DNA from 4 places in the Cupriavidus sp. 05N40 genome. Region 3 is predicted to be linked to each of the others. Evidence: predicted binding sites of a transcription regulator. Region 3 holds the regulator's gene; each other region holds the start of a gene.
The links. The regulator sigma-54, encoded in region 3, starts transcription at its own class of promoters, with help from an activator protein. The targets are predictions, from matches to a motif close to TGGCANGNAANCTGCTTT.
Positions count from the first base shown of each region.

Region 1: a site for sigma-54 is predicted at 2,076-2,093, ahead of AC1DO7_RS17170 (phenol hydroxylase subunit). Genes of this name have one in related genera too.
Region 2: a site for sigma-54 is predicted at 3,448-3,465, ahead of AC1DO7_RS36460 (GTP cyclohydrolase II). Genes of this name have one in related genera too.
Region 4: a site for sigma-54 is predicted at 3,494-3,511, ahead of AC1DO7_RS15920 (ANTAR domain-containing response regulator). Genes of this name have one in related genera too.

Region 1 is NZ_JBFTND010000067.1:2,458-11,559, forward strand. It holds gene AC1DO7_RS17155 (aromatic/alkene/methane monooxygenase hydroxylase/oxygenase subunit alpha) at 1-424, opposite strand, end outside; gene AC1DO7_RS17160 (MmoB/DmpM family protein) at 469-741, opposite strand; gene AC1DO7_RS17165 (aromatic/alkene monooxygenase hydroxylase subunit beta) at 755-1,747, opposite strand; gene AC1DO7_RS17170 (phenol hydroxylase subunit) at 1,825-2,043, opposite strand; gene poxR (phenol degradation transcriptional regulator PoxR) at 2,461-4,167, opposite strand; gene AC1DO7_RS17180 (patatin-like phospholipase family protein) at 4,345-5,304, shown strand; gene AC1DO7_RS17185 (CaiB/BaiF CoA transferase family protein) at 5,406-6,623, shown strand; gene AC1DO7_RS17190 (efflux transporter outer membrane subunit) at 6,688-8,079, opposite strand; gene AC1DO7_RS17195 (efflux RND transporter permease subunit) at 8,076-9,102, opposite strand, start outside.
Region 2 is NZ_JBFTND010000257.1:440-7,659, forward strand. It holds partial or broken gene AC1DO7_RS36445 (TetR family transcriptional regulator C-terminal domain-containing protein) at 1-108, opposite strand, end outside; gene upp (uracil phosphoribosyltransferase) at 108-767, opposite strand; gene AC1DO7_RS36455 (URC4/urg3 family protein) at 840-2,159, opposite strand; gene AC1DO7_RS36460 (GTP cyclohydrolase II) at 2,156-3,394, opposite strand; gene AC1DO7_RS36465 (acyltransferase family protein) at 3,671-4,789, opposite strand; gene AC1DO7_RS36470 (hypothetical protein) at 4,935-5,453, opposite strand; gene AC1DO7_RS36475 (MGDG synthase family glycosyltransferase) at 5,453-6,571, opposite strand; gene AC1DO7_RS36480 (YfaP family protein) at 6,660-7,220, opposite strand, start outside.
Region 3 is NZ_JBFTND010000028.1:38,608-43,255, reverse strand. It holds partial or broken gene AC1DO7_RS09080 (HPr(Ser) kinase/phosphatase) at 1-59, opposite strand, end outside; gene ptsN (PTS IIA-like nitrogen regulatory protein PtsN) at 137-592, opposite strand; gene hpf (ribosome hibernation-promoting factor, HPF/YfiA family) at 997-1,347, opposite strand; gene AC1DO7_RS09065 (RNA polymerase factor sigma-54) at 1,397-2,872, opposite strand; gene lptB (LPS export ABC transporter ATP-binding protein) at 3,020-3,805, opposite strand; gene lptA (lipopolysaccharide transport periplasmic protein LptA) at 3,850-4,494, opposite strand; gene lptC (LPS export ABC transporter periplasmic protein LptC) at 4,584-4,648, opposite strand, start outside.
Region 4 is NZ_JBFTND010000059.1:11,893-18,026, reverse strand. It holds gene AC1DO7_RS15935 (ABC transporter ATP-binding protein) at 1-131, opposite strand, end outside; gene ntrB (nitrate ABC transporter permease) at 150-1,088, opposite strand; gene AC1DO7_RS15925 (CmpA/NrtA family ABC transporter substrate-binding protein) at 1,151-2,470, opposite strand; gene AC1DO7_RS15920 (ANTAR domain-containing response regulator) at 2,822-3,469, opposite strand; gene AC1DO7_RS15915 (fumarylacetoacetate hydrolase family protein) at 3,667-4,368, shown strand; gene maiA (maleylacetoacetate isomerase) at 4,375-5,019, shown strand; gene ftsY (signal recognition particle-docking protein FtsY) at 5,097-6,134, opposite strand, start outside.

The DNA.
Region 1 (9,102 bases), on a different contig from region 3:
GCGCATGGCGCAGCTCGTCGATGGACTGCATCTGCGCCGCCACCCGCGCGCCGGCGCCGCGGAAATGGCGCCCCAGGTGGGCATAGCCACGGTGCGCGGCGTATTCGAGCGGCGTCACGCCGGTCAGGAACAGCCGCAGCGCGTTCAGGTAGCGCGGGTCCGAGACGTTGAGGTGGCCATTGTTCTGCACAAAGGAGTCGATGATCGCGTACAGCTTGCGCTCCTTCTCCGACTGGTATTTCCAGTAGGCGTCCATGGTCATGCGGAACGGGTCTTCCCACTTGTCCCAGTCATGGATCTTGATGCCCTCGTACTTGTCGTACGGGAAGACCTTGTCCATCGGCTCGTAGGTGGTTTCCCAGCCCAGGTCGCGCGTCATCGTCGCGTACTTCTCGCGCAGGTTGAGTTTCTTGCGTGCGTCCATGATGTCTCCGTTATTGCTTGCCTGCCGCGGGCGCGGCGGCGAATTCAGTCGTTCCAGCGCAGCGTGAAGGCGTCGTCGTCCTCGTCGATGTTGCCGGACAGCGAGATCAGGTTGAGGTGGATCTCCTGCAGGTCCCACTCGCGCCCGAGCTTCTCGGACACCAGCTCGCGCAGGATGGTCAGGTGCCCCGGCGCGTCGATCTTGACCATGGCCGGAAACCGCGACACCACGGCATGCGGGTTGGCTTCGGTGATGGCGTCGATGATGGGACGGGTGTCGTCGTTGCTTTGCAGCGCGATATAGACATTGGCGGTCATGGCGGCGCTCTCCTCAGGCAAGGCCAAGCTTGTGCAGGCGCGCGTCGAACTGCTCCAGGCACAGCGCCACGATCTGCTCGCCGCCGTCGCCCAGCAGCGTGTCCGCCACCGGCACCAGCGCCGCGCCCACCTGCTGTCGCGCCGCGCGCGCCCAGCCCGACAGCAGCATGCGGTTGGCCTCGGACTCGGCTGCCGCGGCCTGTACCACCGCGTCGACCCAGCGCGCATGCTCCTCGCGCCAGTCGTTCATGAACTCGGTCAGCACCGCCAGCCCGGTGCCGCAGGCGCGCGCGATGACGGCGTCGGCGTGCTGGTACACCAGCGGGTAGAGCAGCCCGTCGAGCACCAGGTTCTGGGTGACGAAGGTCTCGAACCAGTCCTCGATCACGAAGCTGTGCTCCACCAGGCGGCGCAGCGGCTGCCACGCGGCGCTGTCCATCCAGGCGGCCTTGGCGCGCTCGAGCGCCACGCCCGTGTTGCCGTCGAGCAGCATGCCGATGCGCGACAGGTACTGGGCAATGCCGAGCCGGTCCATCGCGCAGTAGGTGCAGGCCTGCGTGATGGCAGTGCCCCAGCCATAGTCCGCGCAGTAGAAGTTGTTCATGTTGGCGGCCCACTCCACGTGGCGCAGCGGCAGCAGGCCGTCGGCCAGGCGTTCCTGCCACTCCAGCGGCAGCGCCGGCAGCAGCCCGCGCTTTTCCACGAAGGCGAAGCTCTTCTCGGCGGCGTCCTGCTGGCGGCCGCGCGCGCCGACGTAGGCGCCGTAGTAGTACTGGCGCGGGTCCTTCAGCGCGTACCAGTCTTCCATCACGATCGCCGTGCGGCGCTTGTCGTAGAGCGCGTACTGCGGGTCCCACGTGGGGCGGTAGTGGAAGTTGACCTCCGACTGCACGTCGTAGGTGGCTTCCTGGTAGCGCGAGGCCGGCTTGTCGCCGAAGCGGCGCGCGATATTGCCGTAGGTCTGGCGCAAGGGCTGGATCTGCTGGGTCTTGATATCGACTTGCATCGCTGGGTCTCCTGGGTCGTGTTGTTCTTGTCGTGTTGTTCTTGTCGGGGGGATCGGGCCGGGTGCCGCCGGCCTGGTCAGGCGTCCTGCCCGGACGGCGGGGCCTGCGGCGGGAGGAAGCGCACGTGGTTGACGCTGCAGAACGCCTCGAACATCGGCTCGGGCATGATCAGCTCGACGTTGAGCTCGGGGTCCGCCACGCTGAAGGCGAACTGCACGAAGCCCTCGGGCGTGCGGCCGTCCACGCGCACATAGCGCGGCGTGGCTTCGAACAGGGGGACCGACTGGTTGATCATGGCGCGCTCCTCTGGTGGCAGATACGAGCTCTATTGCGAAGAGCGTGCCAGGCAGCGCGAAGCACGGCGGCACAAGGGCCGGCGGCGTCGAGGCGGGATTCGCCTGCGCGTTTACCCGCAAGCGCCGGGTGCCGCGCCATCGATGAATTGATCAATCCGGCGAAGGGGCTTGATCAAATGGTGAAAAGCCGCCCGGGGCGGACGTTTGCGGACAGGCTTGCGGCGCGGCGCGGATGCCCCGCGGTGCAACAGGCGATTTGCCGGAGACGGCGCAATGCCATGCGCGGGCTGGGCCGCGCGGCATATGCGGTGCAGCAGGCCGCGCTGGCGGCCTGGCCGCGCCGTTCGGGGGAGTGCATCAAATGGTGAAACGCTGCCTGGCGAGCGTTTTCGCGGGGCGGCCAGGAGATCGGGCGCTCAGGCGCCGCGGCTGCCCCGGTTCTTCCAGCGGTAGGCCAGCTGCGGCCGGGTAATGCCCAGCAGGCGCGCGGCCTGGCTCATATTGCCGTTGGCCCGCTCCATGGCCGCCTCCATCAGCACCGTTTCCACGTCGCCCAGCGCCAGCTGCTGCTCGGCCATATGGTCCAGCAAGCCGTGCACGGCCGCTTCGCGCAAGGCCGGCAGGGTGCCGCCCGCGCCGAGCCGCGGCGCCGTGTCCATGGCGGCCGGCGCGCTGGCGGGCAGGAACAGGTGGTCGGCCGAGATCAGGCCGCCGTTGCTGGCCAGGATGACCCCGCGCTCGATCACGTTCTCCAGCTCGCGCACATTGCCGGGCCAGTCGTAGCGGCGCAGCTCGGCCAGCGCGCGGTCGGTGATGCCGACGATCTTCTTGCCGTGGCGCGCGCCATAGCGTGCCACGAAGCGCTCCACCAGCAGGCGGATGTCGTCGAGCCGCTCGCGCAGCGGCGGGATCGTGACGGGATAGACGTTGAGGCGGTAATACAGGTCCTTGCGGAAGGTGCCGGCCTTGACCGCCTCGGCCAGGTCCACGTTGGTGGCGGCCACCAGCCGCACATCCACGCGGCGCGCTTCGGTGCCGCCCACGCGCTCCAGCTCGCCCTCCTGCAGCACGCGCAGCAGCTTGGACTGCGCCGGCAGCGACAGCTCGCCCAGCTCGTCCAGGAACAGGGTGCCGCCATGCGCCCGCTCGAAGCGGCCCGGGCGCGACTGGTGCGCGCCGGTGAAGGCGCCCTTCTCCACGCCGAACAGCTCGGACTCGATCAGCTCGTCGGGGATGGCCGCGCAGTTGACCGCCACGAAGGGCTTGTCCGCGCGTGCGCTCACGCCGTGCAGCGCCTGCGCGAAGCGCTCCTTGCCGACCCCGGTCTCGCCCAGCAGGAGCACGGTCACGTTGCTGGCGGCGGCGCGCTGCAGCAGGCCCCAGGCGGCGCGGAACTCGGGCGAGCAGCCCACCAGGTCGGCGGGCTTGCCGTTGTTGCGCTGGAGCGCGCGCAGGTGCTCGACCTCGCTTTGCAGCTCCAGGATGGTCTCGATCACCGGGTCGGGCTGGTACAGGGCCAGCACTTCGGCGCCGTCCTCCCATGCCTCCAGCGGCTTGCCGATGATGCGGCAATGCGCATGCCCGCAGGCGATGCACTCCACCTCCCGGTAGAGGATGGTGCGGCCCATCAGCGCCGAGGTATAGCCGGTGGCGTATCCGATCTGCATCCAGCAGGCGGGCGCGTCGACGACGCCGAACAGCTGGCGGTGCACGTCGCCCTCGAAGGAGTCTTCCCACAGGAATTCGCCATCGTAGATGCCGGCGGCGATGTCGATGTCCACCTTGACCGGCGTCACCCGCACCACGCCTTCGATGGTATGCAGGCAGGGACCGATCTCGAGCAGGCCGAAGTCGCTCTCGTTGGGTCGCATCTTCTTGGCCAGCTCGGCGTCGCGCATGCCGGAATGGAAACCCATGCGCATGAACAGGCCGCGCGCCCGCTCCATGCCGAGGGTATCCACCAACTCCTTGCGCAGCGCGCCCAGTGCGGCGGTATGCAGCAGGATCATGCGCTGTTCGTCGAGCCAGATGGAGCCCTCCTCCATCACAAAGCGCAGGCGCCGCGCAAGATTGGCCAGGCCATCGCGCATGGTGGCCGAGAATTTGTCGGTTGAACTACTCATCGTCTCCTCTCTTGTCGGCCCGGAAAAGCAGGCGCGCTCGTGCTTTTTCTGGCACTGTATGCACATTATGTGCCATAGGCGCACCCTCGCGCGTCCAACGCCTGTCAAGCCGGCCCAATGTCGCCTATGCTGTCCTTGTCAGGATTCTTCTAGCGCTGTTGCTCTGCACCACGAACCATGGAAAAAACCGCATTTGTCTTCGCCGGGGGAGGCAGCCTCGGCGCGATCGAAGCCGGCATGCTGCGTGAACTGGTGGCCTGGGGCGTCAAGCCGGACATGGTCATCGGCGCGTCGGCCGGCGCCATCAACGGCGCCTACTACGCCTGCAACCCCCACACCGCCGGCACCGCGAAACTGGAATCGATCTGGCGCAGCCTGCGCCGCGCCGAGGTGATGCCGTGGTCGTGGCGCAGCCTGTTCGGCATGCTGCGCGGGCAGCGCGGCCACCTGGTGGAATCCGCCGCGCTGCGGCGCCTGCTGTCGCACCACTTCGGCGACATGCCGCTGGAGCGAGCCGAAGTCCCGCTCTATGTGGTCGCCACCGATATGCAGAGCGGCGCGGAGGTGGTGCTCTCCTCCGGCAGCCTGGTGCAGGCGGTGCTGGCCAGCGCCGCCATCCCCGGCGTGTTCCCGCCGGTGGCGCTGGGCGGGCGCACGCTGATCGACGGCGGCGTGGCCAACAACACCCCGGTCTCCACCGCCATCCGGCTTGGCGCCACGCGCGTGGTGGTGCTGCCGGCCGGCTTTGCCTGCGCGGCCAGGCGCGAGCCGCGCGGCCCCATCGACCATGCCTTCAATGCGCTGTCGCTGCTGGTGGCGCGCCAACTGGTGCAGGACCTCGAGCGCTGGGCCGACCGGGCGCATATCTCGGTGGTGCCGCCGCTGTGCCCGCTCGATGTTTCCCCGTACGACTATACGCAGTGCGGCACGCTGATCGACCGCGCCGCGGCCGCCACGCTCGCCTGGCTCAATGCCGACGGCCTCAACAACCGGCACATCCCCGGCGCGCTGCACCCGCACTCGCACGACGCGGACAACCCGAGCTGCGATTTCGACCCCAACCAGGCGGCGGCAATGCATGTGCACGAGGCCGACCACGGCCACGCTGGCGAGCACAAGCCCCACGCCGCCCACTAGCACGCTTTGGCCGCGCCGTAATCCGGCTTTGGCATTGGCGAATTGCATGAACCCCGGATCCGGCCAATGATGCCGGATCTCCTTATTTGGCTGGCACGTACATGAGCGCAATCCTGGAAGGCATCAAGGTACTGGACCTGACGCGCGTGGTGGCCGGTCCCTGGGCCACGCAGAACCTGGCCGACATGGGCGCCACCGTCTACAAGATAGAGAAGCCCGGCGACGGCGACGATACCCGCAAGCTGGGGCCCTTCCTGACCGACGCCGACGGCAACGTCACCAACGACTCCGCCTTCTTCCTCGCCGGCAATCGCGGCAAGCAGTCCGTCACCATCGATATCTCCCAGCCCGAGGGCGCCGAGCTGGTGCGCCAGCTGGCCGCGCGCTGCGACGTGGTGGTGGAGAACTACAAAGCCGGCAGCCTGAAGAAATACGGGCTCGACTACGAATCCATCCGCGCGCTGCGCCGCGACATCATCTATTGCTCGGTCACCGGCTTCGGCCCGGACGGCCCCTACAGCGCGCGCCCGGCCTATGACTTCATCCTGCAAGGCATGGCCGGCCTGATGAGCACCTGCGGCCAGCCCGACGGCAGCCCGGGCGGCGCGCCCATGCGCACCGCCATCCCCATCACCGACATCCTCACCGGGCTGTACGCCTCGGTCGCCCTGCTCGGCGCGCTCTACCACCGCCAGGCCACCGGCGAAGGCCAGTACATCGACGCCGCCATGCTGGACGCCTCGGTCGCCGCCAACGGCCACCTCGCGCTCGGCTACCAGATGACCGGCAATCTGCCGCGCCGCGCCGGCAACACCAACCCCGTGGCCTCGCCCTCCGAGGTCTTCCCCTGCCGCGACGGCCACCTGATCGTCGCCGCCGGGAACAACGGGCAGTTCGCCGCCTTGTGCAAGCTGCTCGGCTGTGCCGAGGTCGCCACCGACGAGCGCTTCGTGCAGAACATGGGCCGCGTCGACAACCGCGACGCCCTGCGCGAGATCATCGGCGCGCGCATCGCCGAATGGCAAAGCGCGGATCTGCTCGCAGCCCTGGAGCGCGCCGGCGTGCCCGGCGGCCCGATCAACCAGCTCGACGCGGTCTTCGAGGATGAGCAGGTCAGGCACCGCGACCTGCTGATGCACCTGCCGCACGGGCGCGGCGTCACGGCGCCGAGCCTGCGCAGCCCGCTGCGGTTTTCAGCCACGCCGGTGGTGGTGAAGGCGCCGCCGATGCTCGGAGAACATACCGAGGGCGCGCTCCGGGCGGAGCTGGGCCTGAGCGAGGCGGAAGTGAAGGGCCTGAAGGAGCGCGGGGTATTGTAGGTCTTGCCGCCCCGCGGCCATCACCGCCCCATGCGGAGCGGTGATCCGGCCCCGCCGACCGTTCTTATTGCCCCAGGGCCGTGACAAGACCGGCCTGGCTCTGCAGTTCCACCGTCTGCGCCACGCACAGCGCGTCTTCGGCCTCCAGCAGCGTGCGCTGCACCTGCAGGGTATCGATAAAGGGCGTCTCGCCCGCCCGCCAGGAACGATCGATCTGCTCATAGGCAGCGCGGGCACTGGAAGTCGCGCTTGCCAGCCTGGCAACCCGGTCCCGGCTGCGCGCGGACGCCGCCACCGCGCTCTCGACCTCGGCGACCGCCCTCAGCACCGCGGCGCGATAGGCATAGAGCGCCTGCTCCGCTTCGGCGCGCCGCAGCGTCACCACGCTGCGGCGGCGGTTGCCGTCAAACACGGGCGCGCTGGCGCCGGCCCCCAGCATCCATGCAATTGAGCGCGCCAGCCCCGCGCCGGAGAACCCGTCCGCCACGGCGCCGATCGCGCCGGCCAGTTGCAGGTGCGGCATCAGCTCGGCTTGCGCCACGCCGACGCGCGCATAGGCGGCGACCACCCGGGCCTCGGCCGCCCTGATATCGGGACGCCGGCGCAGCAGCTCGGCCGGCGTCCCGATGCCCGCGGGCGGTGTCCAGCGCGGGCGCGCCGCGAGCGGCTCCATCTGCTGGTAGACCTCCGCGGGCGTGGCCGCCACCAGGATGGACAAGCGGTGCAGCGCGTTCTGCCGCTCCAGCTCGAGCAGCGGCAACTGGGCGAGCGTGGTCTGCGCCTGGGCTTGCGCGCGATCGACGTCCGCCACCGGCAGCGCGCCGGCGTCGAACATCAGGCGCGTCAGCTTTTCCGTCTCCGACTGGTTGCGCGCATTCTCGCTGACCAGCGTCAGCCGGTACTCGAGGCTGCGCGCGGCGAGATAGGTCTGCACGACCTCGGCCGTCACCGCGATCCCGACCGCCCGGGCGTCCTCCTGCGCCGACCTCACGTCGGCCTCGGCCGCGGCCACGCCTTGCCGGATACGGCCAAAGACATCGACTTCCCAGGAAGCTTCGAGGCCTGCCCCGAATGCGTTGGCGGTGACCGGCACCCCCGAGGGGGATTGCGCGGCCGGCAGCCGCCGCCGCGCGGTGTCGATACCCAGGCTGACTTCCGGCAGCCCCTGCGCGGCGGTGCCGGCCCGCAAGGCGCGGGCCGCGTCGATGCGGGCGACCGCCGTCTTCAGGTCCAGGTTCTCGGCCAGCGCGGCATCGACCAGCTTGTCCAGCACGGGATCGCGAAAGCCCTTCCACCAGCCGGACAGATCGGGCACCGCCGCGTCGCTGGCCAGGGAGGCATTGGCATAGCCATCCGCCAGCGGCAGCGGCGTGGGTGCCGCGGGCGGCGCGCCGGCGCAGGCGCCCAGCAACGCGACGGCGGCCAGCAAAGCAGGAATCAGGCGAACGGCGTTCATTGCGTCACCTCCGGCAATGCCAGCGTCGCGGCGTGCGCTCCCCTTCGTCGCGTCACCAGCTTGCGGATGCCGACATAGAACACCGGCGTGAAGACCAGGCCGAACAAGGTGACGCCGATCATGCCGAAGAAGACGGCGGCGCCCACGGCCTGGCGCATCTCGGCGCCCGCGCCCTCGGAGAGGATCAGCGGCAGCACCCCCAGGATAAAGGCGAGCGAGGTCATGATGATCGGGCGCAGCCGTTGCTGGCATGCCTCCACCACCGCCTCGACCAGGGCCACGCCCTGCGCCTCGAGCTGCCGCGCGACCTCCACGATCAGGATCGCGTTCTTCGCCGCCAGCCCCACCAGCACGATAAAGCCGATCTGCGTGAGGATGTTGATGTCCTGTCCCATGCCCTTCACCCCGAGCGACGCCGCCAGCAGGCACATCGGCACGATCAGCAGGATCGACACCGGCAGGCTCCAGCTGCCGTACTGCGCGGCAAGCACCAGGTAGACCAGCAGCACGCACAGCGGGAAGACCAGCAGGCCCGAGTTCCCCGCCGTGCTCTGCTGATAGGACAGGTCGGTCCATTCGAAGGCGATGCCCGGCGGCAGCACTTCGCCGGCCAGCCTTTCCATGGTCCGGATCGCGAACCCGGAGCCGAGCCCGGGCTCGGTATCGCCGCTGATCTCGGTGGCGGGATAGAGGTTGTAGCGCGGCGCCCGGTCCACCCCGGGCCGTTGCTCGATGCGCGTCACGCTGCCCACTGGCACCATGTTTCCATCCTTGTTGCGCACCTTCAGGCGCGCCAGGTCCTCGGCGGTGACGCGGAACGGCAGGTCGGCCTGCGCCGTGACGCGATAGGTGCGCCCGAGGATGTTGAAGTCGTTGATATACGTGGAGCCGAAATAGGTTTCCACCGCGTCGTTGATCTCCTTGCTTGGCACGCCCAGCATTTCCGCCTTCTCGCGGTCCAGCTCGACGAAGACTTGCGGCGTGGCGGCAGAGTACGGCGAGTAGACGCCGACCATGCCTGGC
Region 2 (7,220 bases), on a different contig from region 3:
TTCGGCGGCGCGCAGGATCAGCGCCTCGTTCTCCTGGCGAATGCGCCCGCCCGCCGCTTCCTGCTGTGGCGGGAAGCATGGCGGCGGCGCCGTGGCCGGCGCGCCCATCAGCGCGTGCCGTAGAGCCTGTCGCCGGCGTCGCCCAGGCCGGGAACGATGTAGCCGTGCTCGTTGAGCTCCTCGTCGATCGCCGCCGTGACGATGGCCACGTCGGGATGCGCCGCCTGCAACGCGCGCAAACCCGGGCGCGAGGCGATCAGGCACACGTACTTGAGCGTGCTCACGCCCGCCTCCTTGAGACGGTTGAGCGCGGCGATGGCGGAGTTGCCGGTGGCCAGCATCGGGTCGACCACGATCACCAGCCGCTCGCGGATATCCTCCGGCATCTTGAAGTAGTACTCGATCGGCTCCAGCGTCTCCGGATCGCGGTACAGGCCGATATGGCCCACGCGCGCGGCCGGCAGCAGGTCCAGCATGCCGTCAAGGAAACCGTTGCCGGCCCGCAGGATGGACACCAGGCACAGCTTCTTGCCCGACAGCACCGGCGACTCCATCGGCGCGATCGGGGTCTTGATGGCGATGGTCTCCATCGCCAGGTCGCGCGTGGCTTCGTAGGTCAGCAACTGGCTGATCTCGCGGACCAGCCGGCGGAAATTGTCCGTGGTGGTGTCTTCGCTGCGGACCAGCGTGACCTTGTGCTGCACAAGCGGATGGTCCACCACCATCACCGATGGCGTGACAGGCGGTACAGCGGAAAGATCGGTCATGTTGCGCTCCTCGGGAGGCGAATCGCAAAGGGGTACCGCCGCGCGCCCCCTGGAGGGCGCGCGGCGCGCAGGCTAGAACACCGTGCCGTCGCTGTCGATGGCGAAAGGCGGCGGGCCGCCGGGCCTGCGCTTGGCGGCAATGCGGCGCCCCGCCGCCCAGGTGCCGCCTTCGAGCACGCGCGCCAGCGGAAAATCGGCGGCTGACAGCCCGAGCGCCTCGCGCACCGAGGCGGCCACCAGGTCCAGGCCGGTGACCGTGAGCGCGCGCCATTCCACGATGACCGGCTCGTCCACCGTGTGCGTCACCGAGGCGAAGGCCGGGTCGCGCGGCACCATCAGCTCGAAATCGAACAGCAGGCCGCCGTTGCGGTATTCGGGCAGGCCGGTGAGCGCTTCCAGCCCGGTGACGGTCAGCCCGGCGTCCTCCAGCGGTTCGAGCAACGAGTACGTCAGCCACTGCGTGAGCTTGTGGAACGGCACCAGGCCGTCGGCGCAGGCCGGGTGATGCCAGCAGTCGCCCAGCGAGACGCCCTCCAGCATGACGCGCCCCGGCCATACCGGACCCAGCGCCACCAGCAGCGTGCTCAGCACGAAGCCGGCCTCGATGTGACCGTCGACGGCACTCGCCTTGAGGTAGTCGTACAGGTTGCCAAGTCGCGCCGGCGTGCCGAACACGGCCGGCGTGGCCTGCGCCACCTCGCCGAGCCGGCGCAGCAGCCCGGCCCGGCCTTCCAGGCCGACCAGCGGATTGTGCTGCGCCACCTGGAACGCGGTGGCGATGGAAGAGGCGTCGATACGCATCAGGCGTTCGGCATCGGCGCGCAACGGCTGGCCGGGTTGGGCGGAGAATCCGCCGCGCGCGAACAGGTCGAAGCTCGCCACGCCCAGGCCTTCCGAGCGGGTCAGCGAGAGATCGCTGGCCGGGTCGCGATAGCGCCAGTCCGGGCCCGCGCCCGCATCCAGCAGCACGCTCGGGATCACCAGGTCGATGCCGATGCGGGCGCGCTCCTCGCGATCGGCCTCGCCGGACAGCCCGCCGCGCTCGCACAGGATCTGCCAGCGGTCCAGTTTCTCGCCCGCGCCGCTCTCGAAATGGCGCCAGCGGCTGTGATAAGGCACGTTCAGGTCCGGATAGCGCTGGCGGATAGTGGCCGCCACGTAGTCCGCCACCGCGGCGATGCGGTCCGGGTGCCAGGTAAACAGTTCGGAGGCGCCCGCCGCCACGTGCTCGGTGACGGTGGCGCAGTGCGCGCGCACCGCCTGCCCGGTCAGCAGCGCCGCGGCCGGATGCCCGGCGGGCACCGGGCTGGCCCAGCCGCCGCCGTCGCTGGCGGGTTGGGTGAAGGCATCGGACGGGCCGCCCGGCACGCCCGCTTCAGGTGTCTGGTTCATTCGTTCAGTCCTCTACCCTTTGCCAGTGCAAGTTCTTCCGCATCCGGCGGGGTATAGCTCGTGAAGTAGCCAGCCGCTACCTTGGCGTCGATTTCCACGCGGGCGTCGGCCGGAATCAGCGCATCGGGGATCGCCACCTGCTCGACCACCTCGATACCCTGGGCGGTCAGCGCCCCGTGCTTCATATTGCTCATCGAGGCCCAGCGGTCGATGCGCTTGATGCCGAGCCAGTGGAAAACGTCGGGCATGAGTTCCTGGAAACGCATGTCCTGCACGCCGGCCACGCATTCCGTGCGCGCGAAATAGGTCTCGGCGCGGTCGCCGCCGACCTGGCGCTTGCGAGCGTTGTAGACCAGGAACTTGGTGACTTCGCCCAGCGCGCGGCCTTCCTTGCGGTTGTAGACCACCAGGCCCACTCCGCCCTGTTGCGCCATCTCGATGCACACCTCGATGCCATGCGCCAGATAGGGCCGGCAAGTGCAGATATCGGAGCCGAACACGTCGGAGCCGTTGCATTCGTCGTGCACACGGCAGGCCACCTTGGTCTCGGGCTTGCCGAGCTGGCTGACATCGCCGAAGAAGTACAACGTCATGCCGCCGATGGGCGGCAGGAACACCTTGAGGTCCGCCCGCGTCACCAGTTCGGGGAACATGCCGCTGGTCTGCTCGAACAAGGCACGGCGCAGCGCGCTTTCCTTGATATCGAAGCGCCGCGCCAGGCCCGGCAGGTACCAGACCGGGTCGATCGCGGCCTTGGTCACGCGCACGTCGCCGTTGGCGTGGAGGATCCGGCCGTCCGGCACCAGGCGCCCTGCCGCGATGGCGCCCGCCAGTTCGGGCATATTGATATGGGCGCGGGTAACGGCAATCGAGGGCCGGATATCGATGCCCGCCGCGATCCGGTCTGCAAAGGCGGTGGAGACCAGGTGGCCCCAGGGATCCATGGAAACGATCTTGTCCGGGTCGGCCCACTGTGGATGCGGGCCGATGGGTTCGGCCGGCGCGGTATCGGTCAGGTCAGCCCGGTGATCGCGCTGCAGCCGGCCCGAGGCGACCGCCAGTGCGCGATACACCGCATAGGCGCCCGAGTGGGTGCCGATCACGTTGCGCTGGTCGGGATTGGTCAGGCTGGCGATCACGGGACCGCGCTCCGCGGCGCTGGCGGCCCCCCAGTGAATGGGCTCCGCCGGCTTGTCGCGGCGTGCGTGCGAGGTCAGGACGATATGATCGGACATGGCAGCCTCGGAACAGGAATCCTGACCAAACGGTCAGGTTTACAGTTTCATAGTAGGCAACCTTCATGCCATATCCCAATGCTCGTTTTTACCCTGTGTTGCGCGGCCAACAATGCCGCACCTTGACCAGGCGCACCGCAGCCGTGCGGTGGCATGCCCGCACGCTGCCGGATCGCGGTGCACAGGCACCAAGTGAAAGCGGCGCCAGGCTGTTCAGGCCTGGCGCCGCAGTTGGCATGCGTCTGCTTGCGATGCGCCGGAAAACCGGCGGGCCGCTCAGGTCGACTGCTGCCGCCCGGCAGGCTGGCGCCGCGGCGCTTCGGCGCGGGCCGGCCACACCGCCTGGCGCAGGGCCCGCAGCGGCGTCCCGCTCTCCACATAACGGTAGAACAGCGCGCCGGCCGCGTTGCTCAGCACCCACGCGGCAACCATGCCAAGTGCATTGAGCACGGGCTGGTGCGGCGCAAGATGGGATACCACGGCGTTGACTACCAGGCACACCGGGAAGTGCACCAGGAAAACCGAGTAGGAAATGCGGCCGAAGAACGCCAGCACATTGGCGCGCGGCCAGTGCTCCAGCCAGCCGCCACGACGCGCCATGCCCAGCAGCAAGGCCACCGCAAGGGCCACTGCGATACGCAGGCGGAAGTCCACGATCAGCGCGGCCAGCACCGCCGCGCCCAGCACCATCAGCGCCACCGGCGAACGCTCCGGCTCGGACGCCCAGAACGCCAGCGTACCCATGCCATAGGCGCCGAAGAAATAGATCGCCCACACATCCCACGCGGCATCACGGTTGAACCAGAACAGCGACGCCAGCGCCAGCCCCGCCACCAGTGGCATGCCGAACACGGCGCCCTCCACGTCGAACCACCTTGCGCACCGGCGCGCCAGCCACAGCGCCGCGATCAGCAAGGCAAACAGCTGCAGGTCGATGGCGACGTACCAGACGCCGGCCGATAGCGCATCGAAATCCAGCACGTTATGCAGCAGCAGCACATGCGCCAGGAACTGGTGCAGGCCCGGCGCGCCGGGAATCGAATCGTGATGCATCCAGGTGCGCGCGATGGCTGCACCGGCAATGGCGATGAGGATGGCCGCGGTATAAGGCACCACCAGTTTCTGGTAGCGCCGCCAGATCGCAAGCAAGGGATGCGGCACCATCAGATGACCGCCGGGCGCCAGGCTGCGCGCCGCGAGGAATCCGCTGATGACAAGGAAGGCCTGTACGGCAATGCGCGCGTATTGGGAGAACCAGTCGAGCAGATCGGGCGCCAGCACGTGGGCCACGTCGGACATCGGGCCGTAGAAGGCAAGATGGTGCAGCACGATCAGTTGCGAGCTGATCGCCTTGAGTGCGTCAACGCACGCCATGCGCGAAGGACGGGGGCTCATTGTTATAAGAATGCTACAAAGTACACAAGAGCGTGATTCTACTCCTATGCGGCCAAGGCGATCCGCGGCGGCGCCAGATAGTTATCAATACGGCACTTATTCGGCTATTTACGCATGTAATATGTCGTTAAGAACACATTTTCTCTCAGGCGCGCCGGCCCGAGACCCAGAAAAGCAAGGCCGCCGCCAGTAGCGACACCCAGTAATCCGTCGGCGCGCCGGCCAGCCAGTGGATATGCCAGGGCACGAATTCTGGCGCGAAGCGCGCCACGCCATACGCCGGATTGAGCACGAACCAGAGAAAATCCTCGGTGATCCAGAACACCATGATGCAGGCGATCACACGGGCTTCCGCCCGCCAGTTCCAGCGACCGGCAAACAGCAGCGGGAAATGGAAGAACAGGGCCACGCAGGGAAATACCCAGGCGTGATAGCCGGTCATCGGGCGACCGCCCCAGAAGATATCCAGCAGCCAGTGATGCTCGATGCGCCAGGTGGGCAGGTTGGCGGCCCAGCCGGCAGCGCCTTCGATCTGGATCTCGACATTGGCAAAGAAGTACGCCAGCAGCAAGGTCCAGCCGATGATCAGCAGCAGCACCAGCGGGTGCCGCGACGGAAATGCCTGCGCATGCCGCTGCGGGCCAGACAGGTTCAGGGAGCGCATCAGCCTGCCTCCGCCGGCAGCGGCGCGCGGTCTTGCCGGCCAGGCAATTGCGCCAGCACGGTCTGCAGCACGCGCCGGGCCGCCGCAGGCTGGCCCAGCGAGCGAGCCCGCTCCCGCATCGCGTCCAGCCGGGCCGGTTCGGCCAGCAGCAGGCGCACACGGTATTCGAGCGAGACCAGGTCCACGGCCTTGAGCGCAGCGCCCTGCTCCAGCAGATAGTCCGCGTTGCGCTCCTCCTGTCCCGGGATCGGCGCATTGACGACCATCGGCACGCCCATGGCCAGGCATTCGGAGGTGGTCAGCCCGCCGGGCTTGGTGATGACGAGGTCAGAGCAGGCCATCAGCCGTTCCACCTCATTGGTGAATCCGAATGGAAACAGCCGGCCGGGATGCGCGCCCGCCAGCGTCCTGAGGCGATTCAATGCGGCCTCGTTGCGCCCGGCCAGCACGATCAACTGGAAATCGTCGCCCAGCCGCATCAGCGCGTCGGCGGCTTCGTCCAGGCCGCCGAGGCCGGCGCCGCCCCCCATCAGCATGATGGTGCGCCGCGCCGGGTCCAGGCCAAAATGCGCGGCGCAAGCGTGCCGGTCCTGCGGCTGGGTGAAGGCCGGCACCACCGGGATACCGGTGGTATGGATGCGCCCCGCCTCGATGCGGCTGGCCCGCATGCGAAAGGCGATTTCCTCGCTGGCGGCGAAGTAGCCCGTCATATGGGGAATCACCCACATGCCATGCAGGTCGAAATCGGTCACCTGCACCCACACCGGCACGGCCAGTCGCTGGCGGCGCACTTCATGCATCAGGATCTCGGCCGGCAGGAAGTGCGTGCAGACGATGGCGTCCGGCGCGAATTCGTCGATCGCCCGGCGCAGCGCGCGCGTGCTGAGGCGCTCCGCGGCCCGCCGCAGTTTCTGCATGGGCGCGGCGGGATCGGCCTCCGAGGTATGCTGGTACAGCATGCCCCACAAGGCCGGATAGCTGTTGACCAGCTTGATGTAGAGGTCCGTGTAGAGCTTGCGGAAGGTGGCGGGCACGTACGCCATCACATCGAGATGCAGGGTCCGCACCTCGGGGAATTCGGCCTGCGCCGTCAGCCTCAGGGCCTCGGCGGCACGCATGTGCCCGGCGCCGGCGGAAACGCTGAGGAACAGGATTTTCTTCTGCGGCCTGGTCGCGTCGGTCAGATCGGTCACATGGCTCCTCGGGTCACTTCATGACAAATGACTTGATCAGGGTCAGCTCGCCGGGCTTGCGCATCGGCACGCGGAATACCTGCTGCTTTTCGCTGGGCGTGTTCTCGTCGGTGATCACCGCCACCTGGGCCACGGTGATGGCTTCGGGCCCCGCACCGCTGCCGTAGTAGTTCACGTAGACGAGATAGGTGCCGGGCGGCGGCGCGGCGATCGAATAGATCTCGGGACCATAGCCGGTGGTCACGTCGACGTCGAGCGCCCCGCCGTTGCCGGCGACGCGATTTGCGTAGAAGGTGTGCTGGCCGTCCGGCGCAACCACATGGAGGTCCAGGTCGGTGGCATCGCTATCCCAGGACAGCACCACGCGCAAGCGCGGCCGGGTCCGGCCCTGGTAGCCGTCGTAGAACTGCACGCGCTTGCTGGCGCCCTGCGCGCTGCGCATCTCCACGCTGTTGCTGCCTGCGGAAAACGCATATGGCCGCGAGAAGCGGCCGTCCTCCTCCACCCGCTGCGGCATGGCGACACCGTTGATCACCAGCGTGGCGACCGAGCCGTCGCCGCGCCGGCCACGTCC
Region 3 (4,648 bases):
TTGATGTCGGCTGCGTTGTCGTCGAAGATCGACTGCGAGGTGACGCCAGTGAGTTCCATGCGGTGCTTTCGGGGGACAGGCTTTCAGGCCGGGGAGGCAACGGCCCTGTTGGCCGGGCAGGGCTTGCCCCGGCGGGTCAGGGATGCCATTGCGTCAGCAACTGGTGCACGGCATCGGGAGTGGGCAGGGTAGCGAGTCCTTCGCGCATTTCGCGGTCGGACAGCAGCTGGGCAATCTCGGAAAGGATCTCCAGGTGCTGCTGGGTAGCCTGTTCGGGCACGAGCAGGAAGATCAGCAGCGACACCGGCTTGCCGTCAGGCGACTCGAAGGGGATCGGCTCGCCCAGGCGCATGAAGGCGGCCAGGGGCTGCTTGAGGCCCTTGATGCGACCGTGCGGAATGGCAACCCCGGCTCCGAGGCCGGTCGAGCCCAGCGATTCGCGGGCGAACAGGTTGTCGGTCACGGTAGCGCGCGCTACGCCATGGTTGTTCTCGAAGAGGAGCCCGGCCTGTTCGAACACCCGCTTCTTGCTGGTGACGCTGACGTCGAGGTTGATGTTGCCGGGTGGCAGCAATTTAGCCAAACGATTCATGTGGAATGCGCAGGTTTTTCTAGTAAGCAGGCCCGTGGCCAGGAGAGGGCCGCACCAGGCAAAGGGGATAGAAAGGCTCGTGCCCTCGTTTCACCGGTTATCCCATGCCGGTGTCGGGCGTCTGGCCATTATAGAGCAGGCCCGCCCCCGCCTTGTGCATTGCAATAGCCGATGCGCGGAAGCGGTGCCGCGCGCACGGAAAAATTGCCGCGCTATTGCTTATGTATTGCACAGCATACACCGGGAGCGTGGCCTTGCGGAATCCCCTTGCGTGATTCGATACCGGCCGTAAATGCGGGAGAACGCCACAAAAATGTGCGCAAAAAAGCCGCGCATCGGGCGCGGCTTGTTCTGGTTTCAAGGGACTGACACCGACGGCCCCCTAGGTGGGCCGCCAGGCACGGTCATTGCTGCATCTGCGCTGCGGCCAATTGATACTTGACCGCTTCGCGGTCGTGGCTTTGCACGCGATCCTTGTGGCGAATCACCTGCCGGTCGAGCTTGTCGACTAGCGCGTCGATAGCGGCATACAGGTCTTCGTGATGCGCTTCGACAAAGATGTCCTTGCCCTTGAGATGTAGATTGATTTCCGCGTACTGCCGCCGGTCCTTTTCTTTTGTATTGTCGACAGATAGCAGCACACTTACGCCAATGACTTGATCGAAATGCCTGACGATACGCTCCAGTTTCGTTTCCACGTACTCACGCAGCGGGGGCGTGATGTCCAAGTGGTGTCCACTGATCTTGAAGTTCATAGCGTTTCTCCTTCTGAAAGAGTTGCATCAGGCAGGCGATGCAACTCGGCTACAAAGACTTGCGGAGATTTACGGCAGGGATTTTCAGCGCCTCGCGGTACTTGGCGACGGTACGGCGCGCCACCACGAAGCCTTGCTCGCCGAGCAGTTCGGCGATCCTGCTATCCGACAGGGGATTCCTGGGATCTTCGGCTCCTATGAGTTGCTTGATCAACGCTCGAATTGCCGTTGAAGAGGCCGCGCCGCCGGTTTCTGTGGATACGTGACTGCCGAAGAAATACTTCAGCTCGAAAGTCCCCATCGGCGTTGCCATGTATTTATTGGTTGTCACCCGAGAGATGGTGGACTCGTGTAGACCCAGTGTATCGGCAATCTCCCGCAAAACCAAGGGGCGCATCGCAATTTCCCCGTGGGTGAAGAAGTTCTTTTGACGTTCGACAATCGCTTGTGCGACGCGCAATATGGTGTCGAAGCGCTGCTGGATATTCTTGATCAACCAGCGTGCTTCCTGCAATTTTTGCTGCAGTCCGGCAGCCCCTGAATCGCCTTTTGCACCGCGCAAAATCTGCGCGTACATATCGTTGATGCGTAGCCGCGGCATCACATCCGGATTGAGTTGCGCGATCCAGCCGCCGCTCATTTTTCGCACGAAAACATCCGGCACCACGAAATCCGCCTCGGGGCGGCTATAGGCATGGCCGGGATACGGGGCGAGCGAGCGGATCAGTTCGTGCGCGGCCTTGAGGTCGGCCTCGTCGACCTGCAGCGCTTTCTTCAGGCGCGTGTAGTCGCGCACCGCGAGCAGCTCCAGGTGGCTGGTGACGATGGTCAGGGCCAGTTCGCGCTGCGGATGGGTGAGCCGGCGCAGTTGCAGCGCCAGGCATTCGGCGGCGTTGCGCGCACCTACGCCGGCCGGGTCGAAGCTCTGCAGCAGGGTCAGGACGGCGTGTACCTCGTCGATCTCGAACTCGAGTTCCTCGGGCAGTTCGGCGCAGATCTCCTCGAGCGAAGCGCTAAGGTATCCGTCGTCGTCCAGCGACTCGACCAGGAAGATCGCGAGCCCTTTGTCGCGCATGGAAATCTTCAGCGGCGCGAGTTGCTCCATCAGGTGCTCGCGCAGCGTCGGCTCGGCGTCACGCAGCTGCATCGGCGTCTTTTCGTCCTCGTCGCCCTGCGGGCGGCGGGCAAAGTCGTCGAGGCTCCAGTCGCTGCCGTAATCCTCGCCGCTGTCGGCGTAGTTGTCGTCGCCATCGGCGGCGCCGTCGGGGCGGTTCTCGCTGGTGCCCTGGCCATCGGCGGGCGCAGGCGCGGGCGCGCTCTGCAGGTTGACGGAGCCATCGGCACCCACGCGCAGCGGGCTTTCGATCCAGTCGTTTTCGCGTTCGAGCAGGGGGTTCTCGGTGAGCGCTTGCTCAACTTCCTGCTGCAGTTCGAGCGTGGACAGTTGCAGCAGCCGGATCGACTGCTGGAGTTGCGGCGTAAGCGCGAGATGCTGCGAGAGGCGGAGCTGTAGCGACGGTTTCATGCGACCTATTTTATGCGCAACTTCCATGCCGTTGGAACGGAAATTGCTATCGCTGATGCCGCCGTGATCGTTTGCAGGATGAAAGGCGACATGAACGCCGCCTGGCCGCGAATATCCCGGCTGCGCGGCAGTAGGCCGCGCCCCGCGTTACATGCGGAAGTTCTCGCCCAGGTAGACCTTGCGCACCGATTCGTTGGCAATGATGTCTTCGGGCTGGCCTGACGCCAGCACGGTGCCTTCGCTGATGATATACGCGTGGTCGCAGATGCCAAGCGTCTCSCGCACGTTGTGGTCCGTGATSAGCACGCCGATGTTGCGRGCCTTGAGGAAGCTGACGATGCGCTGGATTTCGCCCACCGCGATCGGGTCCACGCCGGCGAACGGTTCGTCGAGCAGGATGAAGCGCGGCGCGGAAGCCAGCGCACGGGCGATTTCCACGCGGCGGCGCTCGCCACCGGACAGCGACAGCGCCGGATTCTCGCGCAGGTGGGCGATCTGCAGGTCGTCGAGCAGCGAGTCCAGGCGTCGCTCGATATCCGCCTTGGACAGCGGCTTGCCGTCGTGCACCTGCAACTCGAGCACGGCGCGGATGTTCTCCTGCACGTTGAGCTTGCGGAACACCGAGGCTTCCTGCGGCAGGTAGGACAGGCCCATGCGCGCGCGCTCYTGGATSGCSAGGCCGCTGATGTGCTTGTCGTCGAGCACGATGTCGCCTTCGTCCAGCGCCACCAGCCCGACGATCATGTAGAACGAAGTGGTCTTGCCCGCGCCGTTGGGACCCAGCAGCCCGACCACCTCGCCGCTCTTCACGTCGAGCGACACGTCCTTGACCACCGTGCGCGAGCCGTAGCGCTTCTTCAGGTGGCGCACGACCAGGGTGCTGCTCTCGGTCAGGACGTTGGGCTGGGACGGTTCGGTTTGGGTAGCGGTCATGAAGGCTGAATCCGTGGATCGGGCGGCGCTGCTGCGCGCCGGCGTCAGGGGTTGGRGGGGGCAGGGGCCGGCTTGAGCGGCAGCGGACTGGCGGCGGCGCCGCTGGCGGGCTGCTCCTGGCGCGGCGAGAGCACCGCGCGCACGCGTCCGGACGGGCTGCCTGCCGTGGCGTTCTCGGCGCCGCCGGTGGCCGTGTAGAACTCGTTGCGGCTGTCGTAGGTGATCACGGCACCGCGGATCTCGTCGACCAGCTTGGCGCCGGCCAGGCGCGCCATGCGGGCGCGGCCGATCAGCTTGGAGATTTCCTGCTTGCCGTCGGACTCGATGCGGTCGCCCCAGCCGTCGATGTATTCGTCGACGTTGTCGCGCTTCTGGCGGATATAGGCCTGCTTGCCTGCCTTCGAGGTGGCCACGGCGTACTGGTAGCCCTCGGGGTCGGTGCGCACTTCGGCCGCATCGGACTTCAGCACCATGGTGCCCTTGGTCAGCACCACGTTGCCGGTCAGTACGTACACCTGCTTGACGTCGTCGTAGCTGGCATTGTCCGCCTCCAGCACCAGTGGCTTGTCGCGGTCGGCCTTCTCGGCGCGGGCGGGCGCGGCCAGCGCAAGGCCGAGCATGGCTGCCAGCGTCAGCAGGGCAGCCGTGCTGCGACGGCGACAGGACGATGTCGTCAGGAATGGATTCATATTGGCGTGGTGGCGGTTGGCGCGGGCGGCTCTGGCCCGCGGGCGGCTTCGTTTCTTGGCTGTTTCCGGGCGCGGCGCGTCAGGCTTCGTCAGGGCTGCTTCGCGGCGCTGGCCGGCGGCCCCGTAATGATGGTGCCGTGTACGTTACCCAGCA
Region 4 (6,134 bases), on a different contig from region 3:
CCCGAGTGGCCGATCAGCGTGACGAACTCGCCGCGGGCGATGGTCAGGTTGACATCGCGCAGGGCGACGAACGGTCCCTTCTTGGTCTTGAAGGTCTGGCCCACGTTTTCGATACGGACGAACTTTTCCATGACGATCTCCCGGATGCCTTAGTTGCCGTAGCTGAATTTCCTGGCCAGGCTCAGCAGCGCGTATTCCAGCAGCAGCCCCACCACGCCGATGATGAAGATGGCGATCACGATGTGCTCGACCTTCAGGTTGTTCCACTCGTCCCACAGCCAGAAGCCGATGCCGGTGCCGCCCGTGAGCATCTCCGCGGCCACGATCACCAGCCAGGCGGTGCCGATGGACAGCCGCACGCCGGTCAGCATATAGGGCAGCACCGCCGGCAGCAGCACCCGCGTGAACACCTTCCACTCGGACAGGTCGAGCACGCGCGCCACGTTCAGGTAGTCCTGCGGCACGCGCGTCACGCCCACCGCGGTGTTGATCACCATCGGCCAGATCGAGCAGATGAAGATGGCCCAGATCGCCGCCGGGTTGGCGGCCTTGAACAGCAGCAGCCCGATCGGCAGCCACGCCAGCGGCGAGACCGGCCGCAGCAGGCTGATGATCGGCGCCATCATGGCGTTGAGAAAGGCAAAGCGGCCCAGCGCGAAGCCAGCCGGAATGCCGATCAGCGCGGCCAGCCCGAAGCCCGCCGCGACGCGCGCCAGCGACGCCAGCACATTCCAGCCGATGCCCTGGTCGTTGGGGCCGTTGCGGTAGAACGGGTCGGAAAACAGCGGCACGGCGGCGTGCCAGGTGGCGGCCGGGGTGGGCAGCGCAGGGCTCATCGTGGCCACGCCGTGCCAGAACAACAGGAACAGCGCAAAGCCGGCGACGGGCGGCATCGCCTTGAGCACGACGGCGCTGACGGCCTCGCGCCGCGCGGCGCGGCGCGCATCGGCCTGAGCCTCGAGCGCGCGGCGTTCGGCGCGCTCGTGCGCTTGCTGGTCGCCGAGCACGGCGAGTCCGGCGGTGCCGCCGGCGTCGGTGGAGGAGACTTGGTTGCCGGCATGTTCGGCCGGTCGAGCTAGTGCATTCACATCAGGCTCCTTCAGGCGCCGGCGCGTCGCCACGCCGGCATTCGGGCTGCAATCGAACCGGCTCAGGCTTTGATCTTGAATCCGTCGGCGTACGCCTTGGGGTCCTTGGTGGCATCCCATGTCACGCCGTCGATCAGGCGCGCCGTGCGGAAATCGCTCTTGGGCACCGGCACCTGCGCGGCTTCGGCCGCCTGCTTGTAGACATCGATGCGGTTGACCTTCTTCGCCACCGCCAGGTAGTCGGGGTGGTCCTTGAGCAGGCCCCAGCGCTTGTGCTGCGTGAGGAACCACATGCCGTCGGAGAGGAAGGGAAAGTTGGCGCTGCCGTCCTGGTAGAACTTCATCGAGTCCGGGTCGTCCCAGGTCTTGCCCAGGCCGTTGCTGTAGCGGCCAAGCATGCGGTCCAGGATGATGTCCATGTCGGTGTTGACATAAGACTTGGCGGCAATGGTTTCGGCGGTCTTGCGGCGGTTGGAGGCCGACGCGTCGATGTACTTCGAGGCTTCGAGCACGGCGGCCACCATGGCGCGCGCGGTGTTGGGGTACTTCTGCACGAACTCGGCCGTGGTGCCCAGGGTCTTCTCCGGGTGATCCTTCCAGATGGCCTGCGTGGTTTCCGCGGTGAAGCCGATCTTGTCGGCAATGGCGCGCGCGCCCCAGGGTTCGCCGACGCAGAAGCCATCCATATTGCCCACGCGCATATTGGCCACCATCTGCGGCGGCGGCACGGTGATGGCCTTGGCGTCCTGCATCGGGTTGATGCCGTTGGCGGCCAGCCAGTAGTACAGCCACATCGCGTGGGTGCCGGTGGGGAAGGTCTGGGCAAAGGTGTAGTCGCGCTTTTCCTTCGTCATCAGCGCCTTCAGGCTGGCGCCGTCCTTGACGCCTTTTTCCGCCAGCTTGGAGGACAGCGTGATGGCCTGGCCGTTGTGGTTGAGGTTCATCAGCACGGCCATGTCCTTCTTGGGCCCGCCGATGCCCAGCTGCACGCCGTAGATCAGGCCGTACAGCACGTGCGCGGCGTCGAGCTCGCCGTTGACCAGCTTGTCGCGCACGCCGGCCCAGGAAGCCTCCTTGGTGGGCGTGATCTTGATGCCGTATTTCTTGTCGAAGCCGAGCGTGCCGGCCATGACCACGGAAGCGCAGTCCGTCAGCGGGATAAAGCCGATCCGCACCTCGGGCTTCTCCGGCGCATCGGAGCCCGCCGCCCAGGCGCCGGCGCGCACCAGCGGGTCGACCAGGGTGATCACGCTGGCGCCGGCGATGGTGGCCAGCGCGCGGCGGCGGCCGCTGCTGGCGGGCACCGCGTCGGCGGCGGCCGTGCTGGCATCGTTGGCGACCGCGGCGTGCAGCGGCTTGGCAAGCTTCAGGCGAGAGGGCATTCCACGGCTCCAAATGAAAAGCGTCCTGAACCGCGCCGCTTTCGCCAGAATGCGGGGCAGGTCAGGACGCCGTTGTCCCGTGATGCGGCGCAGCCTTCGTTGGCGGCGCACATCGGATAGTGATCGGCCTTCGTTGGCCGTCATGGTATCTACGCAAGCGGCGTGCCATGCGTTCATTCGCCGGCGAGGGGCAGGTGCGGCAAAKGGCGGGCATCGGGCGCACGGCGACCGGGAAAAGGGAGGGAGGAATGCGGCGGGCCTGAGCGCACTCGGTGCGCGGCGTGCGCCGGCGCGGCGCCATGTTTGTGCAATGCACCAAGCCCGTGCGGGCCGGTTGCCGGCGCCGTGGGCTCAACTCATCACATCGATCACGCGCCGCGCGGCCTCGACCAGCTTGATGCCGCGCTCCATCGCCATGCTGCGCAGGCGCTTGTAGGCCTCTTCCTCGCTCATGCCGCGCTCCTTCATCAGCAAGCCCTTGGCACGCTCGACTTCCTTGCGCTCGGCCAGCTGCAGGCGCGTGGCATCCAGCTCGGCGCGCAGTTGCTGGTCCAGCTCGAAGCGCGCATAGGCCACATCCAGCACGGTCTTGACGCGCTCGGCGCGCAGGCCGTCGACGATGTAGGCGGTAATGCCCGCCGTGAGCGCCGCCTTGATGCGCTGGGCGTCGTCGTTGTCCGTGAACAGCACGATCGGCCGTGGCGCGTGCTGCGTCGAGACGCACACATGCTCCACGGTGTCGCGCGCAGCCGATTCGGAGGCGATGATGATGAGATCAGGCTGCCGTGCAGCGATGGCGTCGGGCAGGCGCATGTCCGCGTCCGCCGTCTCGATGTCGGTGAAACCCGCCGATACCAGGCCGGCCTGGATGGTCTCGACATTGAGCGGGTCCGCGTCGTGCGGATCGCGCACGAGCAAGATGCGCAGGCTGCGCGAACCCGCCGCGGGTGGCGTCGCGGGACGGGGCGGGCTGGGAGGGGCGGGAGGGCGTCGGGTCATGTTTCCATTGGCGTCGGGACTTGCCATGCAAGATCCGCGCCGACTACGTCTTTATTGTATTGCGGGGTTTCCCGCATTCAATGTCCGCCGGCGTACAAGCCCGAAGGGGGCGGTGTATGCTATTGCCCTGCTGCGCGGCAGGGCGTCTGCCGGCAACGCGCGGCCTGACAAACACAGTACAAAGTCTGGAGAGTTGGATGACCGAATTCGTATTCGCCCCGCCCGCGCCCACCGGCGTGCCCGTGCGCGGCGGCAGCGCGCAGTTCCCGGTGCGCCGGGTCTACTGCGTGGGCCGCAACTATGCCGCCCACGCCCGTGAAATGGGTTCGGACCCCGACCGTGAACCGCCGTTCTTCTTCTGCAAGCCCGCCGACGCGGTGAGCTATGTGGCCGACGGCACCGAAGGCAGCTTCCCGTACCCGCAGGGCACCAGCAACTGCCACTACGAGATCGAACTGGTGGTCGCCATCGGCAAGGGCGGCAAGGACATTGCCGAGGCCCACGCCGCCAGCCACGTGTTCGGCTACGCCATCGGCCTGGACATGACGCGCCGCGACCTGCAGAACGAATCGAAAAAGACCGGCCGCCCCTGGGAAACCGGCAAGGCTTTCGACAAGTCTGCACCGATCGGTCCGATCGTGCCGGTGTCCGCCATCGGCCATCCGGAAAAGGGCGCTGTCACGCTGGCCGTCAACGGCGCCGAAAAGCAGCGCGGCGACCTCTCCGACCTGATCTGGTCGGTGCCGGAAATGGTGTCCTATCTTTCGCGCCTGTTCGAGCTGRATCCCGGCGACCTGATCTACAGCGGCACGCCCGAAGGCGTGGGCGCGGTGGTGAAGGGCGACGTCATGCAGGGCAAGATCGAAGGCCTGGGCGAGCTCATCGTCAAGGTGGTCTAGCCCATGCTGAAGCTCTACAGCTACTTCCGTAGCTCGGCTTCGTACCGGGTGCGCATCGCGCTGAACCTGAAGGGTTTGCCGTACGACTACGTGCCCGTACATCTGCTGCGCGAGGGTGGCCAGCAGCTCCAGCCCGCCTACCGCACGCTCAATCCCGATGCGCTGGTGCCGACCCTGCTCGACGACGATCAGGTCGTGATGCAGTCGATCGCGATGGTGGAGTACCTCGACGAAACGCATCCCGAGCCGCCGCTGCTGCCCGGCAGCGCGCTCGACCGCGCCTATATCCGCGCGGTGGCGTTCGAGGTTGCCTGCGAGATCCATCCGCTCAACAACCTGCGCGTGCTGAAGTACCTCAAGCACACGCTGGGCGTGGCGGAAGAGGCCAAGGACGCGTGGTACCGCCACTGGGTCGAGCTGGGTTTCGAGGCGGTCAACACCAACCTGGCGCGTTCCGGCAAGGCAGGCCGCTTCTGCTTTGGCGACACGCCGACGCTGGCCGATGTCTGCCTGGTGCCGCAGGTCTTCAACGCGCAGCGCTTCAATATCGACGTGAGCCGCTATCCGGCGATCGCCAAGGCGTTCGATGCGTGCATGGCGCTGCCGGCTTTCCAGCAGGCCGAGCCGAAGGCGCAGCCGGACGCGGAGTAGCGCGCCGGCAGTTCAGGCGGCCGTATGAAAAAGCCCCGCAAGCGATTGCGGGGCTTTTTTTCCGCCGGCGCGGGTGTTCAGCCCAGCAGGGCTTCCGCGAACTCGTCGGCCCTGAACGGCTGCAGGTCCTCGACCTTCTCGCCCACGCCGATGAAGTAGACCGGCACCGGGCGCTGCCGCGCGATCGCGGCGAGGATGCCGCCCTTGGCGGTGCCGTCGAGCTTGGTCACGATCAGCCCGGTGAGATTCAGCGCGTCGTCGAACGCCTTGACCTGCGCCAGTGCGTTCTGCCCGGTGTTGGCGTCGATCACCAGCAGCGATTCGTGGGGCGCGCTCGGCATGGCCTTGGCGATCACGCGCTTGACCTTCTTGAGCTCCTCCATCAGGTGCAGCTGCGTCGGCAGGCGTCCGGCGGTATCGGCCATCACGATATCGATCCCGCGCGCGCGCGCCGCGTTGACCGCGTCGAAGATCACGGCGGCCGGGTCGCCGCTCTCCTGCGAGACGACCGTCACGTTGTTGCGTTCTCCCCAGATCGTCAGCTGTTCGCGCGCGGCGGCGCGGAAGGTGTCGCCCGCGGCCAGCAGCACGGACTGCCCGTAGCTCTGGAAATGCTTGCAGAGCTTGCCGATGCTGGTGGTCTTGCCGGCGCCGTTGACGCCCGCGATCATCATCACCATTGGCTGTTCGCGCCCCAGCTCCATGGTCTTCTCGAGCGGGCGCAGCAGGTTGGTGAGCAGCTCGCGCAGCGCAGTCTTGACGCCTTCGGAGGTCTCGATACGCTCGCTCTTGACGCGCCGGCGCAGCTCGCCCAGCAGGTATTCGGTGGCCTCAACTCCCGCGTCAGCCATCAGCAGCGCGGTTTCCAGCTCCTCGAACAGGGCTTCGTCGACCTTCACGCCGACGAACAGCGTGCCCAGGTTGCGGCTGGTCTTGGACAGCCCCGTGCGCAGGCGCTGTACCCAGCCACGCCTGGCCTCCTGGCTGGCGGCCGGAGGCGGTGTCAGGACCATTTCCTCGCCAGCGGGGGGCTCGGGCAGCCTTGCCGCCGGCATGGGAACGGGCGCCGGGGGGGGAGCCGCCACGGGTAGCGCAGGGGCCACCGGAGCCGCCAC